One region of the Sporosarcina sp. QA0331 genome, then DNA from elsewhere that is predicted to be linked to it. Evidence: riboswitches for the same ligand, from Rfam matches in the RefSeq annotation. Region 1 holds a riboswitch; the other holds the start of a gene.

Region 1 (8,656 bases):
TCGGAACTCCGGGACGTCTCGTCGAACTTGTGAAAGCGAAGCGTTTAAAAATGCATGACATTCGGTATATCGTTTTGGACGAGGGTGATCAGTTGTTATCAAGGGATTACCGCGTCATTGTGAAAGATTTAATCGAAGCGGCACACCCAGAACGTCAAGTCGCTGTCGTATCTGCAACGATTACGAATGAAATTGAACTTGTCGCTAAGAAGCTATTGGATGATCCTGTCCGGTTGCATGTGTCTGTCGATGATATGCCGTTGTCGGGCAAAGTGGTGCATTCATTCATCAAGACGGATGCACGGGATAAGACAGATCTTCTTCGAGGACTGTCGCATCTGCCGGCTATTAGGGCGCTCGCTTTTATGAATAATGTCGATCAACTTCGAATGAAGGAAATGAAGCTGCAATATAATGAGGCGCCAGTTGCTGTTCTATATTCTTCAATGACGAAGTTTGAAAGGCAGGAAACTTTGGAAAGTTTCCGAAAGGGCGATATCCGGATATTAATTGCGACGGATTTGGCTGCGAGAGGACTGGATATACAAGGACTGACCCACGTCATCCATGTCGATGTCCCTCATACGATCGAGCAGTATTTGCATCGCTCCGGTCGGACAGGACGTGCTGGGGAGGATGGCGAAGTACTTACATTGCTCTCGTATCCTGAAGAACGGACGTACAAGAAGCTGACGAAAGGGTTCAAGCCTATTCAAAAAGTCTGGTATAAAGGAAAGTTGACCGAAGGGAATTCGAAGACAGTAGGCGGACAAAAAGACGATAAGAAAAAGAAGAAATAACAAAAGGGCGTTCTGGAATTACTCTCCAGAACGCCTTTTAACTTTTTTAATCTAGTTGGGTCAAAATGATCGGTTCGTCTTTTGTGACGATGATTGTATGTTCAATTTGAGCGACGAGGGATTTATCCGGTGTTACGAATGTCCATCCGTCTCCAAGCTCAATGATATGCTCTGCATTCTCGGAGATGAAAGGCTCAACCGCCAATACCATTCCTTCCTTCATCAACGTTTTATCCCAAGCATCATAATAGTTAAGTATATGTTGCGGCTCTTCGTGCAAGGATGTTCCAATCCCGTGCCCGGTCAAATTTTTAATAACTTTCAGGCCGTTATCCTTAGCTTCTCGCTCGACTGCCTTCCCGATCTGGTTCAACCTTGAGCCTGCTTTCACTTTTGTCATTGCGCGGTCAAATGCGCTTTTCGCTACGTCGCAAAGCTGTTGCTTTTTCTCGTCATTCGTGCCGACGACGAATGAAATGCCTGTGTCTGCAAAGTACCCGCCGTATGATGCAGAAACATCGATGTTGACGAGATCGCCATCTTGAATGACACGTGATCCAGGGATGCCGTGGGCTACTTCGTGATTGACACTAATACATGTATACCCAGGGAATTCATATTGGTCAATCGGTGCCGAGACAGCTCCGCGCTCAGCAAGAAGGCGTCCTCCGATTTCATCAATCTCTTTCGTCGTAATGCCTGGCACTGTCGCAACTTTAATCGCTTCCCGCACTTCTGCGACGATGCGACCGATTTTTTTCAGTGCCTCGATCTCTTCGTTGTTTTTTACAATCATGATTTACAGGTCCCTTCCTCGAAACGTACTTTTCCAGCTAATTATAACATAATTATTCGATTCTCAAGAAACGTATGCGTTCATTTCAACACTTTTACACCTTGATAGACGTTCCAAATGAGGACAATCAAAAATAGCAGACCATAGATAAGCATGAACAGGAAAGGGGCAAGTCCCCAAAAATCAAATTGCCCTGTTAACATTGTATGCATTCTTGATTCATACGAAACCATCGAAAACGTAAAGAGTATAAAGCCTGCAATGAGTAGTACGACAGGTATAAGATGAGATATGAGCGAACGCTTCGCATGTCCCTTCACCTCATGGTCGTCTGTGACGAAATAGACAATCGCGGGCAATAAAAGCGGTGAAAAAAAGATACTGAAATAACAAAGTGCTGATAGTAGTTTATTATTGGTCATGGGCTTACCTCCCGCAATTCTAATAAGTAGTTTACAATATCATCTTGCTTATAACTACTGTAACATATACAATGAAGACGACAATTGAATTACACGACCACAAGGGGTGCCTGTACTGGCTGAGATTGGACGTTTGTCCTGACCCTTCGAACCTGTAAGTTCATGCTTGCGTAGGGATGTGGATGGAAACTGACATATATCGATGTCTCGGTTCTATCCGGGATGTCGTTTTTTGTTGTGTAGGAAAAATGGCTCTGTTTACTATTCGTTACCTTGATCGGCTTTCTGTTAACTTATTCATACTGCCCTCAAGTCGAAACAGAAAACAACGTTTTCTTCATTCCGTATCCCTCCGCCAAAAAAAGAGGAGGAGTTTCTATTGGATCGTAAAAGGCTTCAGTTATTGTTGGAGGTTGCTATTTTAGGAGCTTTATCATTTGTTTTGGATAATTTAACGTTATTCAAATTGCCTCAAGGCGGTTCTGTCACCTTGTCGATGCTGCCGATCATCTTGATGGCCTATCGCTGGGGAATTGCAGGAGGCTTATTAACAGGATTGATTTCGGGTTTGCTCCAAGCTGTAATAGGGGGATTTATCATTCACCCTGTCCAAGGCGCGTTAGACTATTTTGTCGCATACACAGTTGTTGGATTGGCGGCGTCAACTTATAGTTGGTTACTAAAAGGTAAAATGGAAGGTCGCAAAGGCATGATGGCCGCAGCCATTATTGTTGGAACGGTATTAGGAGGACTTCTTCGATATGCAGCCCACTTCATTGGCGGCATGGTATTTTTCGCTGAATACGCAGGAGATCAGCCAGTTTGGCTTTATTCATTAGTATACAATGGATCTTTTATGATTCCATCCATCATACTGTGCGCTATCGTAGCAACCATTTTATTCACATCTGCACCGCGACTTATTCAAAAAGCATAAAAAAAGCAGGGGCATGTGTTGAACATGCTCCTGCTTTTTTTGATATAGAAGTGGTATTGGAAAATTGATCTAAAGACCGAAAATCGCCAGAACGGCTCCCTTTCCGCGGGCGTCGCCTCGCCTGCTCCCAACGCTTCGCTTATGGTCGCAAAAGCCGTTCTTCGTAACGGCTTTCACAGGAGTGTCGCCTTTTCTGGCGATTTTCTAGAGTCACCCCAATATATTGGCTGTCTACAGAAATATGCATACTGTAGAAATTGTAATAATCATCAAATCATTTATTTTAATGAAAACACCGTTGATTGGAGCGGAAGGCGACTCCTGGTGGATTAGCGGCTCACCGCCCGCCTGAAGCGGAAATCAACATGTTTGTAAAGCATAATAAAAAGGGCTGTCGCAAAAAGTAAGCATTCACTTACTTTCTGAACAACCCTTTTTTATTACTACGCACGTCTTCCTGAAAACAGGAAGATACATGTGACGATGACTGCGGATAAGAAGATTGCTGCTGCGGAGATGAACAGCTCCTCGATCCCGTTTCGGACAGCAATCCCGATAAAAGCCCAAACAAAAACGATATTCATTACATAATCCCTATAATGGTACATAAAATGTAAAGCGAACGCCGTGGAAATCGTTAAAAAAATGACCGCCCATAACGGATCGCTTAATCCCAATCCTGACCAGCCATGGATCATAAGAAAATAACTGACATTCTCAATAGTCGTAATGAAAATCCATCCAGTAAGCAAACTGATTGGAGCTCTTCCAAAAAATCGGTTATCCCGTTTCGGGAAACTACCGTAAAAAATGAGCAACACAATAAGTAGAGCGATTTTCGTAATTACGGTGCCAGTAAACAATTCGAAATGCCAAAGGAAAATCCAAGCAATATGAAGTAGGCTACTTAATACGAAAAGGAAAGTGAAGCGGTTTTGATGCGCGGAGCTCATCTCGTGGAAAGTCTTTTTGAATTTGAAGATCCAGAAAAATAGCATCATATAGATCAACCAACAGATGACAAGTACATAGTCCGCTGGCATGAAAAGCATCGGCAGCCGATTTGTAATCTCCCCTGTTGTATTTCCATTCAAAGAGAAAAAGCTTGCAATTACATTTAATATTATGACTGTACATAGTGACAGGGTCATCAGAAGTATTTTAGACATAGTACATCCTCCCTCTGAACAGTATACATAGGAATGTGGATTAGTGCGAAGGAAAGTATGAAATTTCCGTCACAAATCTAATATTTCGAATCCCGAAGATTCATGGTATAATAAAAACATGTTTTTATTAAAATTTTCTAAATCATTAGGGGGATCATTCATTGACTACTACAAAAACGTATTCACAAGTATGGGATTTAGATGTATTTTTTAAAGGCGGAAGCGATTCAGAGGAGCTTCGCACGCATTTGGATGCGGTGAAAGCACAGATTGGTGAGTTGGAAAACCTTGCCTCCGCTACACAAACACCAGCATCCGTCGAAGATGCAGATAAGATTCTTCACGTAATTGATGAAATCAAAAACACTGCGAAAAATTTAAGAGAAGCTGGCGCTGTCATCGGCTGCTTCCTTGCTGCGAATACGAAAGATAAAAAGGCGCTCATTCTACAAGCAGAAGTAGGTGCTTTAGGTGCGCGATTCCAGACAGCAATGTTAAAAATCAAACAAGTCGTTGCGAAGACGGAAGAATCTGTTTGGAAGGAACTACTTTCGACTGAGCAACTTTCTCAATTCGATTTTATTCTACAAGAATGGCGCGAAGAAGTTCAATTGAAACTATCCGAGGAAGAAGAGAGCCTCATTACGGCATTAAGCGTAGATGGGTACCAAGGTTGGGGACAACTATATGACCAGCTCGTAGGAGACATTACAATCGAAATGACGGTTGATGGGGAAGAAAAGAAGCTTTCCGTCGGCCAGGCTAATAACTTAAGCTCTCATGCAGACGTTAACGTGCGCAAGGAAGCGTTTGAAAAACTTGAAGAAGCGTGGGAATCGAAAGAGGATTTCTTCGCATCGACATTAAACCATCTCGCAGGCTTCCGTTTGGCTGTCTATGAAAAGCGTGGTTGGGATTCTGTTTTGAAGGAACCTCTCATGAGAAACCGTATGAGCCAAGAAACACTTGATGCAATGTGGGGGGCGATCAGCGCTAATAAAGCACCTTTTGCAGAATATTTGAAGCGGAAAGCCGAACTATTAGGAAATGAAAATATGAATTGGTATGATTTAGATGCACCGGTCACGTCATCCACGAAGGAGATGTCTTACCAGGAAGGCGCAGAATTCATTTTGAAACATTTTGGTAAGTTCGGTCCTGAATTGGAGTCGTTTTCAAGAAAAGCATTTGAAGATAGCTGGATTGAAGCGGAAGATCGTGCGAATAAACGTCCAGGAGGTTTCTGTACGGGAATGCCAGTTTCAGAACAATCCCGTATTTTCATGACGTATAGCGGCTCCATGTCAAATGTTGCGACGTTGGCACATGAACTCGGACATGCATTCCATTCATACGCATTGCGCCCTGTTCATTACATGAATCGTCAATATGCAATGGGAGTTGCTGAGACGGCTTCCACATTTGCAGAAATGATCGTTGCAGACGCTTCTGTCAAAGCTGCAGAAACGGAAGAGGAAAAACTTGCATTGCTGGAGGATAAAATTCAGCGCAGTGTGGCATTCTTCATGAATATACATGCACGTTTCCTTTTCGAAACGCGTTTCTATGAGGAAAGAAAAAATGGAGTAGTCCCTGCTGCAAGATTGAATGAATTGATGGCAGAAGCGCAAAAAGAGGCATACGCTGGCGCTCTTGATACTGTACATCCGCATTTCTGGGCTTCGAAACTGCATTTCTATATTACGGGAACGCCATTTTATAACTTCCCATATACTTTCGGATACCTGTTCTCATTGAGCATTTATGCGAAAGCAATTGCAGAAGGCGAATCATTTGAACAGAAATATATGGCACTGTTGCGTGATACAGCTGTCATGTCTGTTGAAAATCTTGCGATGAAGCATCTTGGGGAAGATATTACAAAAGAGGAATTCTGGGCAAAAGGTGTGGCATTATGTGTGAAGGATGTAGAAGAGTTTTTGAAAATAGCTTCCGAAGAAAGGTGAAGACGCATTGATTCTGCTTGAAGGACGAACTTGTTATTTACGTATATTGACAGAAGACGATGCAGCGATATTCACCGAGCTGCTCAAGGTCAATCGAGAGTATTGGACAGTTTTTGAGCCTCGCCATGAATCGAGTTACTATACGGTTTCTGTCCAGCGGGATAAGATAAGGGAATCCATTTATCAGATGAGAGATCGGCGCGAATACAATTTTGGGATTTTTGACGCCGAAACAAGCAGGTTAATCGGTCACATCTCATTATACAGCATAAAACGACTACCGTTCTCAAGCGGTTTCGTCGGTTATTCTATCGACGAACGGGAAACAGGCAGAGGGCTTGCAACAGAAGCGGTGAAAATTGTTACGAAGTTTGCTTTCGAAACAGTCTCATTGCATCGAGTCGAAGCTTTTGTTTCTCCGCGGAATGCCGGTTCAGTGAAAGTGCTGGAGAATGCAGGCTTTGTCCGGGAAGGTTTGCTGAGAAAGCTTTTGTTCATTAACGGTTTTTGGGAAGATCATTATATGTACGCTAGCTTGGCAGATGATTATTGAAAGGGTAAGGCCGCCTGGCGGAAACTAGCAGCTAAAATAAAAAGCCGATTCTTCTAATGAAGAATCGGTTTTTGTCATATTACCCATCCAGCTCGGGCGCTAGCTGCTCGGGGCATAAGTCAGCTACGCTGCACGGCAAAGAGCGCCGTTTCGCGCATCTACCTTATGCCTGTCACAGCTTAGCGAGCGCCCTCCGCTTTTGTCATTTCCCGGGAAATCTACTGTCATTTTTCGTCGATTGCTTCATATCCGTCAATAATGACATCCAATAGCCCGGTGTCAGGATGTGCGACGAGGCCATGGACAGGAACTTTGCGATCCATAAGCGGGTGATTACGCACTTGGTCCACGCTTCTCTTCACACTCTCCGTAACATCACTGAAGCCGCGCAGCCAATCTTTCATATCGACCCCAGAGTATTTTAGTGTTGTAAATAGATTTTTATCTACACCGCGTGCGACCATTTTTTCAATCATCTGATCTGTGTCTATAGAGCTCATTCCACAGTCATGATGGCCGATTATATAAACTTCATCTGCCTTCAATTCGTATAGGGAAATGAGGATGCTCCTCATGACGCTGCCAAATGGATGGGTGACGATCGCTCCAGCGCTCTTAATGATTTTAGCATCGCCGTTTCGCAAGTTCATCGCTTTCGGCAGAAGTTCTATTAGTCTTGTGTCCATGCAAGTCAAAATAACGATTTTCTTATCAGGGAATTTTGTAGTAGCATATTCCTCGTATTTCTTTTCGTTGACGAATTCTTTATTGTAAGTAATGATTTCAGACAATATAGTCATATAGCGACCTCCGTTTTCTAATTAAGATTTCTTTAACTAAAAGATTGCCCTTGATCAGGCATCTTAGGTGTGAACATTGATTTGACTTATAGTAAATAGTCTACAGAAAAAGAAAAGAGCTGCCAAGTGGCAACTCTTTGTTTTATTTTACTTCCGGTTTTGGATCAACTGTTTCTGCATCGGAAGAATTGAGAGCTCTGCTAAGATAGTGCATTGTAAAATAAGCTGAAATACCAAGGACAACTGCGTACCCGATAACTGTAGTATACATCAAGCCCATGACGAGACCCCTCTCTAAAAAATAATTATTATACATTCATTATACTATAATCCTGCAATAATTAAAGAGGAGATTGAAATGTTTTAAGGAATTGTGTCTAAAATCAGAATGCCCAGCTTCCGTTACGGAATACAGGCTCGACAGTTCCATCCTCCAAAATTCCATCTATATCCATCTCTTCAGATCCAATCATGAAGTCGACGTGAGTAATGCTTTGGTTAAGTCCCCGCTTTTCCAAATCTTCAGAAGACATCGTTTTACCGCCTTCAAGACAGAAGGAATACGCGCTTCCGATTGCAAGGTGATTTGATGCGTTTTCATCGAACAGTGTATTGTAGAATAAGAGTCCTGATTCTGAAATTGGCGAAGCGTGTGGAACGAGTGCGACTTCACCTAAATGTTTAGCCCCTTCATCTGTATCTACGAGTCGTTGCAGTACTTCTTCGCCTTGACCGGCTTTCACTTCTGTAATTCGTCCGTTTTCGAAAGTGATAGTGAAGTCATCGATAATATTGCCGCCATAGCTTAAAGGCTTAGTGTTTTTCACATAACCGTTCACCCCATCTTTATGAGGGACAGTGAACACTTCCTCGGTCGGCATATTTGCCATGAACGCGTTCCCGTCAACATTGACACTTCCGCCTCCACACCAAATATGTCCTTTTGGCAATTCAATCGTCAAGTCTGTGCCAGGTGCTCTGTAATGAAGTTTCGCATATGCTTTGTCATTCAAATAATCGGCCTTTTCATTCAAGTTGCGGTCAAGTTTCTTCCACGCACCGACAGCATCTTCCTGATCAGCACGAACCGCCTTGAAAATGGCTTCCCAAAGTGCTGAAACTTGTTCGGATTCATCCAGCTCCGGGAACATTTTTGCAGCCCAAGCTTTTGACGGAGCCGCAACGACAGACCAGCTGAAACGATCGGCCATC
Region 2 (8,656 bases), 430 kb from region 1:
ATGATTTTGTTAAACCCTCTACCGCTTAACTATAATAATTCTAATTACATATTCATTATCATATAGACCATGATTTTTGTCAAACGATACCCCAATGTCCCCCATAAACCTTTATGGAATATATGTACAAGAGGTGACATCAAACTTGCGCGCCGGTTTAAATAAAGAAAATTCAATCATTAATTCCCCATCCAGTTCTCAATTACTCACACCCTTTATCGATTATCGAACATTTAAAATAGAAGCAATAGATACAATATAATAAAACTTATGTGAATTAACCGTTTCGGTACCTGTGAAGCACACATTTATGACAATTCAATAGAACGAATATAAATGCAAGTAGAAGCTAACCAAAGATTGATTCGGTCGGCTTCTACTTTTACTTTATTCAATTGTAGTGCATTATCTGAGTTGTTTGCTGTACACGCGCCGATAACAATTTTGACAACTGTATTTATATTTCCCTATTGTTATGTGAATCATAATACTGTACGATGCATAGTATAAGAAGACGAGGTGACAAACTATGGGTCCATTATTGGAATCATTCACGACGGAATTAAGGAGAGGAACGTTAACTCTTGCTGTATTAAGTCAATTGCGGACGCCTCAATATGGATATTCATTAGTCCAGCGTCTTGAAAAAGCAGGAGTTGCCATTGAGCAAAGTACGTTATATCCACTGCTTCGCCGATTGGAGAAACAAGAACTGTTAACGAGCAGTTGGGATACGACGGAAAGCAGACCCCGTAAGTATTACGTAATTAGTGAGTATGGGAGTGAAATTTATGAGCAGTTGAAAAAGGAATGGGAAACGATGACATCTGAACTGAAGACATTATTGGAAGGAGATGAGAATGATGAAACTGATTGAAGCCTATATTTATGAGGTAACGAGAAGACTGCCCGAAAAATTACGGAATGACATTGCCCTTGAACTTAGATCCACTATCGAGGATATGTTGCCCGATGACTTTACTGAGGAAGAAATAATGGAAGCTCTGTCGAAACTGGGCGATCCCGCGATTCTTGCAGCAAGCTACCGTGACACACCAATGCATTTAATTGGCCCGAAAGTTTACGACGCTTATATATGGACGATGAAAATGATCATTCCATGGGCTATCTTAATTACCATTTTAGCTCATGTCGTTGAAACCATTGTCCTTTTTTCAGGAGATGAAAGTGTTCTTTATGTTGTGATAAAAAGCTTCGGAATTATCATCGCCAATATAATACATGTCCTCATCCAAACGTTCTTTTGGGTGACCGTTGTATTTATATTCATTGAAAGAGTCGGCTTATCAAACAGCGATCTACCAATGACAAAGTATGGAACGAAGTGGACTCCAGAACAATTGAAACTTGTTGATATCATTCCAAAGAAAAAAGCGATTCCAAGGGGTGAGGTAATTTTTGGTTTAGTATGGACAGCGATTTGGGTCGTTCTTTATTTCAATGCAGACCATCTTGCAGGCGTCTATCGATCAATGGATGGTGATGGGCTCCAAATGGCGATGCCTGCCCTTAATCAAGACGTATTGATGTCATACTTGCCTATCATTCTACCATTTGCATTACTTGAAATTGGATTAGCGCTTTTCAAATGGAAAGAAAGACAATGGACAATGAGGCTCGTAACGATAAATACCGTTATCAAAGTGCTCAGCTTAATTGTCTTCATTGTAATCGCCAGCAATCCTGCCCTTCTCAATGAAGCGATGATTCCTTATTTAGCAGCTGAACTAAACATCAATTTGTCCTCGGTCAATAACTTTATCGATTGGGCATTATGGACTGTCATCGCAATCGTCATCGTAACCGTGATCATCGAAATCTTCGACAGTTACCGGAAAGCAAAGGCATGATCGCAATTCAATCCGGTGCCTGTGCAACACATATTTATGACAATTCAATAAAAGTAATATAAATACACACCAAAGCCAACCAAACGCTGACTTGGTTGGCTTCGTCATTTATTTCATGCAATTGTAGTGCATTGTCTGAATTATTTCCTGCACAGGCTCCCAAACAATTCTCACGCAATTCAATAGCTTTGTATCCTTTTCCCCATCGGCATGCCTTGCAGCCGAATCGCGATGACTACTCCTATGATCGATCCGCTTACACTAGATACGAGAAAAGGCGGCATAAAAAAGAAGGCAGTGACTGTCGTTCCCATCAAGACAGCCGCGTATGGAACCGCGAATAATGATGCGATGATCCCTGTCCCGATCATTTCCCCGATTGCCGCCAACCATGTCCGCCCCGTTTGCTTATACAACAGCCCGGCAAGCGCTGCGCCGATCATCCCACCCGGAAAAGCGAGCAATGACCCAGTGCCTGTCAAAATTCGAACTAATCCGGTCATGAAAGCAATGATGACGGCAGGTATCGGTCCTAGCAGGATTGCGGCGATGACATTGACTGCATGCTGGATCGGGTAGGCTCGTGCTATCCCTGCAGGAAAAGAGACGAATACGGATCCCGCCACCGCAATTGCTGTGAATACAGTCATCAAGACAAGCTTTCGCGTACTCATCGCAACACGCCACTTTCACTACGCCATTTCAATGAAGCTTCCTTCAATTGCCGCGCAGCCATTGTAGAATTAATAGATGAAGCAATTGCTGAAATGACAGATATTCCACTTGCACCTGCCTGGAAGACCGGTTCGGCATTCAATGCCGTAATGCCTCCAATTCCGACGATCGGCAAATCCGGATACAATTTTGTTACTTCTTCGATCATCGCTGTACCCGCAACCGGTTTCGCATCGGCTTTTGAAATCGTCGGATAAACTGGACCCATACCGACATAATCCGCTCCCGCCGATATGGCCGCTTCAGTTTCTTCTATTGTATGGACAGAAACCCCTAAGACCTTTCCAGGCCCAATCCTTTTTCGGACAAATCGCGCCTCAGCATCGTCCTGCCCGACATGGACGCCATCCGCGTCAATTTCTAGGGCAAGATCGACGTCATCATTCACGATGAACGACACGCCATATTGTGAGCATAACCGTTGGCAACTTTGCGCGAATACTTTCTTTTCATTTCCAACAAGTGCCCCCGTCCCCTTTTCACGGAGCTGGAAACAAGTGATTCCACCTTGTAAAGCAGCTTCCAATACGGATAGCGGTTTTTCGGCATTCGTCGAGCCCATAATGAAGTACAACGTAACGTCAACGTCTCCCAATCAATTCAACTTCCTTCCGTTCAGCTTTGCCCCGATTCCGAAACGCCGCATGGTTTGTCGGTCCGTGTCCTTTACCAATGGAAAGTCCCTCTTCAATCGCCGCATGGATAAAATATTTTGCGGTAACAACTGCATCAGAAATCGGCATCCCTTTCGCAAGCTCTGCCGTAATGGCGGCAGCGAAAGTACATCCCGTGCCATGCGTGTCTTTCGTGTCGATCCGCTTGCTTCTCATAAGAAAGCATTCGCCGTCCTCCGACATGAATAAATCCTCTGCATAAGGAGTATCTACCCGATGCCCCCCTTTTAGCAGTACAGCTCCAGCTCCCATTTGAAGCAGTTGATTTGCGGCATTCTCCATGTCCTTCATTGAAACGATCGTCATTCCCGTTAACATTTCCGCTTCAGGTATATTAGGCGTCAGGAGAGTTGCTGATGGAATGAGATGCTCTTTCAATGCTGCAATCGCTGAATGCTGAAGAAGCGAAGCACCGCCTTTCGCAATCATAACGGGATCAATGACTAAAGGGATTCGTTCGTGAAATCTCAATGTATCGGCGACCGCTTCAATAATCTCAGCAGAAAACAGCATCCCGGTTTTGGCAGCTCCCACAGTGAAATCAGTTAGCACCGCCTCGATTTGCGCAATGACGATATCGATGTCAATCGGTTGAACCGCATGGACACCTAACGTATTTTGAGCAGTTACGGCCGTCAATACGGAAGTTCCGAACGCCCCTAGTTCCTGGAATGTTTTCAAATCTGCCTGGATGCCTGCGCCGCCCCCGCTGTCTGAACCAGCAATTGTGAGTGCAACCGAAGTCATTTGACAACCTCCTCTTTTATAATGCATTGGTCGTCGTTCAATGTTTCACCATCCATTTGATATAAAGCATTTAGGAAATGAACAGCAAAATCTCCCGGACCTGAAGCTTGTTCTGCCGCCAATTCACCCGCTTTTTTGTAAAACGCTAGACTGTAAGCGATCGTCTCAATCGGTGCATCCTTACCGACCGAAAGAAAAGCAGCAGAAACAGCACTTAACAGGCAACCCATGCCCGTAATCCGCGTCATGAGCGGGTGCCCCCCTGTGATGCGGATGATTTTTTCACCATCCGTTACAATGTCAGTCTCACCGCTAACAGCGACGAGACAATGATGGCGGCGTGCCACCTCTTTAGCTGCCTCGGCGATATTTGCAGAACCGGCACCTGCATCGACGCCTCGCGCTTTCCATTCAATACCTGCGATGGATGCAATTTCACCAGCATTTCCGCGAATGAGTGTAATATCCAATTCATCTAGAAGTTTTGCAACTGTTCGTTTTCGGAAAGCAGTCGCCCCTGCTCCGACAGGATCCAATACGATGGGGCGCCCTTTAAAGGAAGCGCTTTTTCCGGCAGCAATCATTGATTCAACAGCCGAACTGTCCAACGTTCCAATATTAAGCAATGTACACGAGGAAACGGCAGCTACTTCCGCCGCCTCCTCGATTGAATCCGCCATGATTGGAGAAGCTCCCAATGCCAGCAGGCCGTTCGCTTGAAAGTTTGCAACGACATGGTTCGTAATGCAATGAACTAACGGGTTTTGCTGACGTAGGTCATCCAACATTGAGGATTGGACTTTCATACATGCACCTCGTTTGTTTCAAGTGACCATTTTTGCTTCGTCCATGCCATTTCCCAAAACTGCAATTCATAGTGGACACTTTTAATGAAATGAGCTTTCACTTGTTCGCGTCTTTGATCTGAAAGATGCTCCGTCAGTGAATTTAAGCGGTCGATCTGCTCTCGGGTTGCCTGTTCGAACCATTCAGAGCTGTACGTAGCAATCCATTTGTCATAAATCGGATGATTCGGCTTCGCATCCTTCAATCGCTCGCCTATTTCGTAATACAACCAATAACATGGCAATAATGCGGATAACGTGGCGGCCAAGTCTCCTTCCAACGCCGCCCGATATAAATGCGACGTGTACGCGTATGCTGTCGGCGCCGGCTCAAATTTTTCAATATCCTCATCTGTAACGCCCAATAGTCCAAAGAAGCCTTCATGCAATGAAATTTCCGCCCCGCAAGTTCCATCCGCATGTTGTGCAAACCGTTGCACCGTCAATAAATCCGTTGCCTGCACAGCTGCCAATGCATGCACTTTTGCAAAATGCTTTAAATAATAGGAGTCTTGCAGAACATAATGTTTAAAAACCTCTTCAGGCAATGTCCCTTCAGCAAGCGCAGCGATGAACGGGTGATGAAAGCTAGCCTCCCAAACATCGGTGCATTCCTTCCGTACTTCTTCACAAAATGTCATTCCAACCACTCCTCTTTTGTTTTGGAAAACCAAAAAAGCCGCTTCACTCAACACATTCGTTGAAGAAGCGGCTCGCAAATCGGCGTAAGATAACCTTTGGAAGACGTGCGATCCACTTCCCTACGCTGGTATGAGCCAGATCAGGTTCGAAGGGTCCGCGTATCGATACACGTCTCAGTCTTTCACAAAGACTCCCCCAGTGGTTAACTCTTTTCAGTTTTCATCTCCACTATAACACAGTTTAGTAGTTTCGCAAGGTTGTGACATCTTCGATTAACCCGGCTGTAATATTTAGAAATATATAACGTTAGACCATTTAGACCACTCAAAAGTTTGTCTATAAAGTAATATATCGCAGACGGACAGCACGTTGTTAACAATTTTCAGTTAGGAAGAAATTGGATAATGAGGGTCAAATCGATTAGATTCCATCCTCTTTTTAGTCCTTTCACACGCATTTATATTATTACAAAGGTTAATATTTCCATGAATACTTGTTATTTGGTTGTCACACCACTGTTATTTTCTTTTGTTATTGTTAGTCATGTGCAGACGGGACACTGCTACACTATTCGATTGGAAGTTTTGAGAGAATAGTAAAAAACAGTCCTTATACTCTTTACTTGAGAAGGAGGCGGATGTACATAACGACTTGATAGAAAGAGTGTTATTTCGCTTCATTATCTGGTAGGCAAGTCAAAAAAATTAAAGAAAAGGGAGTTTGATCATTCTTGGTTAAAGAAACGAATCGTAATGAGAAGAACACGAAAAAGAAGATTTTACCGTTTGTCATGTCGACTTCAATGCTAACTGCTGCTATTTTTGGAGCAGGCGGCTCAGCTTTAGCGGCTGAAAATGGTGAAAAAGAGTTTAAAAACCATGGTGAAAAGGTTTCCTATTACGCAACAAGCATTCCGGGATCACCTGAAAAAGGACAATTCATGCGTACGATCGCCAATAAAAACTTGGTGGCTGCAGAACCGGATGAAGATGATTCTACAGATGAAGATGATACAACAGATACACCTAATAACGATGACGAAGCTACAGACGTACCTGTAGATGAAGATGAAGCTGTGGATGCTCCGGCTGACGAAGAGGAAGCTGTAGAGGCTCCAGCTGATGAAGACGAGGCTGCGGACACTCCAGTTGACGAAGAGGAAACTGTAGATACTCCAGCTGAAGATGAAGAAACTGTTGAGCTACCAGCTGATGAAGATGAGGCTACTGAGACTCCAGTTGACGAAGACGAAACTGTTGAGCTACCAGCTAATGAAGATGAAGCTACGGATGCTCCAGTTGACGAAGAGGAAGTTGTAGAGACTCCGGCTGATGAAGACGAAGCTACGGATGCTCCAGTTGGCGAAGAGGAAAATGTAGAGGCTCCGGCTGACGAAGAGGAAGCGACGGATGTTCCTGTTAACGAAGAGGAAAATGTAGAGGCTCCGGCTGAGGAAGAGGAAGCGACGGATGTTCCTGTTAACGAAGAGGAAAATGCTGAGCTACCAGCTGACGAAGATGAAGCTACTGAAGCTCCAGTTGGCGAAGACGAAACTGTTGAGCTGCCAGCGAACGAAGACGAAGCTATCGATGCTCCGGCTGAAGAGGAAGAAACTGTTGACGTTCCAGCTGATGAAGCTGTAGATACTCCAGTTGAAGATGAAGAAGCTACAGAGGTACCTGTAGAAGATGATGCTAATGAAACAGAAAAGCCAGCTGACGAAAATATCAATGAAGATACTACGTCAACTGACCAATCAACCGATTCTATTATAACAGACGAGCAATTAAATGAGTATAAATCAATCTTACAAAAATATGTAAGTTTGATCGACTACTATACTCTAGCTATTCAAGATCATCTCGGAATCGTCTTAACAGGTGAGGAAGCAGAAGAAGCACCTGCTGAAGAGGAAGAAGCTACAGATGTACCTGTAGATGAAGAAGAAGCTACGGATGCACCAGCTGACGAAGAGGAAGCTACGGATGCGCCAGTAGATGAAGAAGAAGCTACCGATGCGCCAGCTGACGAAGAAGAAGCTACCGATGCGCCAGCTGACGAAGAAGAAGCTACCGATGCGCCAGTAGACGAAGAAGAAGCTACCGATGCGCCAGTAGACGAAGAAGAAGCTACGGATGCTCCGGCTGACGAAGAAGAAGCTACCGATGCTCCGGCTGACGAAGAAAATGCAACAGAAGTACCTGCTGACGGTGAAGAAGTAGCGGAAGAGCCTGCTACTGACGAAGAAGCTGCTGAAGAAACAGTTACTGAAGATGTTCAAACAACAGTTTGGGACAAACTTGTTGGATACTACAACCAAGTTGTCACAGCTTACAACTCATTCTTCGGATTGCTTAAAAAATAAGATTGCAACAAACTAAAACTGAATAATCAATGCATCCCATACTAACAGGGAATGTCATCATTCCCTGCCTAAACCGTATGCCCCACGGTGAAATTAAAACAATTTCATAAAGCCCTTGCGAACTCTGGTTGGAGTTTTCAAGGGCTTTATTCTTTAATAAACGATCCATTCCATGATAGGAGTCGACTTCTTTATTCAACTAATAACAATCGATAATTTATAACTTACATAATTGCTCATATCCGTCAAAAACTCATCAAGAATTTCATTGGAGGGAAACTTGCATTCAAGAATGTAACAGCTTTCCCCACTGACTTTGTAATTATGTGAGACATATTGTTTTTGTCGATCGATGAACGATAGATACGGTCGATGATCCGTACTTTTCGTAAATACCTGGATAATCGCGTGAACAGAATTCCCCATTTTTGATTGGTTCACCGTGATACTATACCCCTCAATCACCCCATTAACCTCCAACTTCGCAACTCTCGTGGAAGCTGCCTGCCCCGTTAAGTGTACTTTCTCACCTAACTCCTTCATTGTGATGCGACTGTTCTTGGAGAGTTCATCGATGATCCGCCTATCCGTGTTATCTAACATTTTCTCAAATCCTTTCAATAATCAAGTGAAACTGCATATAGACTTGATTTTATCTATGTAAGTCAATCGTGGTCTTCGGATAAACTGTATGTACATTAACGAAAAGGAGCGAATGGACATGAAGATACAACAAATTCGAAATGCTACATTGGTCGTCCAATATGCAAACAAGAA

What was found. Region 1 has a riboswitch for thiamine pyrophosphate ahead of thiT (energy-coupled thiamine transporter ThiT). Riboswitches for the same ligand answer to the same signal wherever they lie in the genome.
Region 2: another riboswitch for thiamine pyrophosphate. It lies ahead of tenA (thiaminase II); the one in region 1 lies ahead of thiT (energy-coupled thiamine transporter ThiT).

What each region holds. Positions count from the first base shown of each region.
Region 1 is NZ_CM147850.1:2,931,042-2,939,697, reverse strand. Features, by position in the region: gene AC0L13_RS15000 (DEAD/DEAH box helicase) at 1-800, shown strand, start outside; gene map (type I methionyl aminopeptidase) at 847-1,596, opposite strand; gene AC0L13_RS14990 (magnetosome magnetite crystal formation protein family) at 1,677-2,018, opposite strand; TPP riboswitch at 2,111-2,212, shown strand; gene thiT (energy-coupled thiamine transporter ThiT) at 2,398-2,955, shown strand; gene AC0L13_RS14980 (tryptophan-rich sensory protein) at 3,399-4,124, opposite strand; gene AC0L13_RS14975 (M3 family oligoendopeptidase) at 4,286-6,091, shown strand; gene AC0L13_RS14970 (GNAT family N-acetyltransferase) at 6,099-6,644, shown strand; gene AC0L13_RS14965 (beta-class carbonic anhydrase) at 6,869-7,444, opposite strand; gene AC0L13_RS14960 (hypothetical protein) at 7,587-7,724, opposite strand; gene AC0L13_RS14955 (aminopeptidase) at 7,828-8,656, opposite strand, start outside.
Region 2 is NZ_CM147850.1:3,363,123-3,371,778, forward strand. Features, by position in the region: gene AC0L13_RS17025 (PadR family transcriptional regulator) at 530-877, shown strand; gene AC0L13_RS17030 (HAAS signaling domain-containing protein) at 864-1,871, shown strand; gene thiW (energy coupling factor transporter S component ThiW) at 2,051-2,545, opposite strand; gene thiE (thiamine phosphate synthase) at 2,542-3,168, opposite strand; gene thiD (bifunctional hydroxymethylpyrimidine kinase/phosphomethylpyrimidine kinase) at 3,188-4,027, opposite strand; gene thiM (hydroxyethylthiazole kinase) at 4,024-4,833, opposite strand; gene tenA (thiaminase II) at 4,830-5,513, opposite strand; TPP riboswitch at 5,614-5,721, opposite strand; gene AC0L13_RS17060 (hypothetical protein) at 6,245-7,879, shown strand; gene AC0L13_RS17065 (Lrp/AsnC family transcriptional regulator) at 8,075-8,482, opposite strand; gene AC0L13_RS17070 (MBL fold metallo-hydrolase) at 8,601-8,656, shown strand, end outside.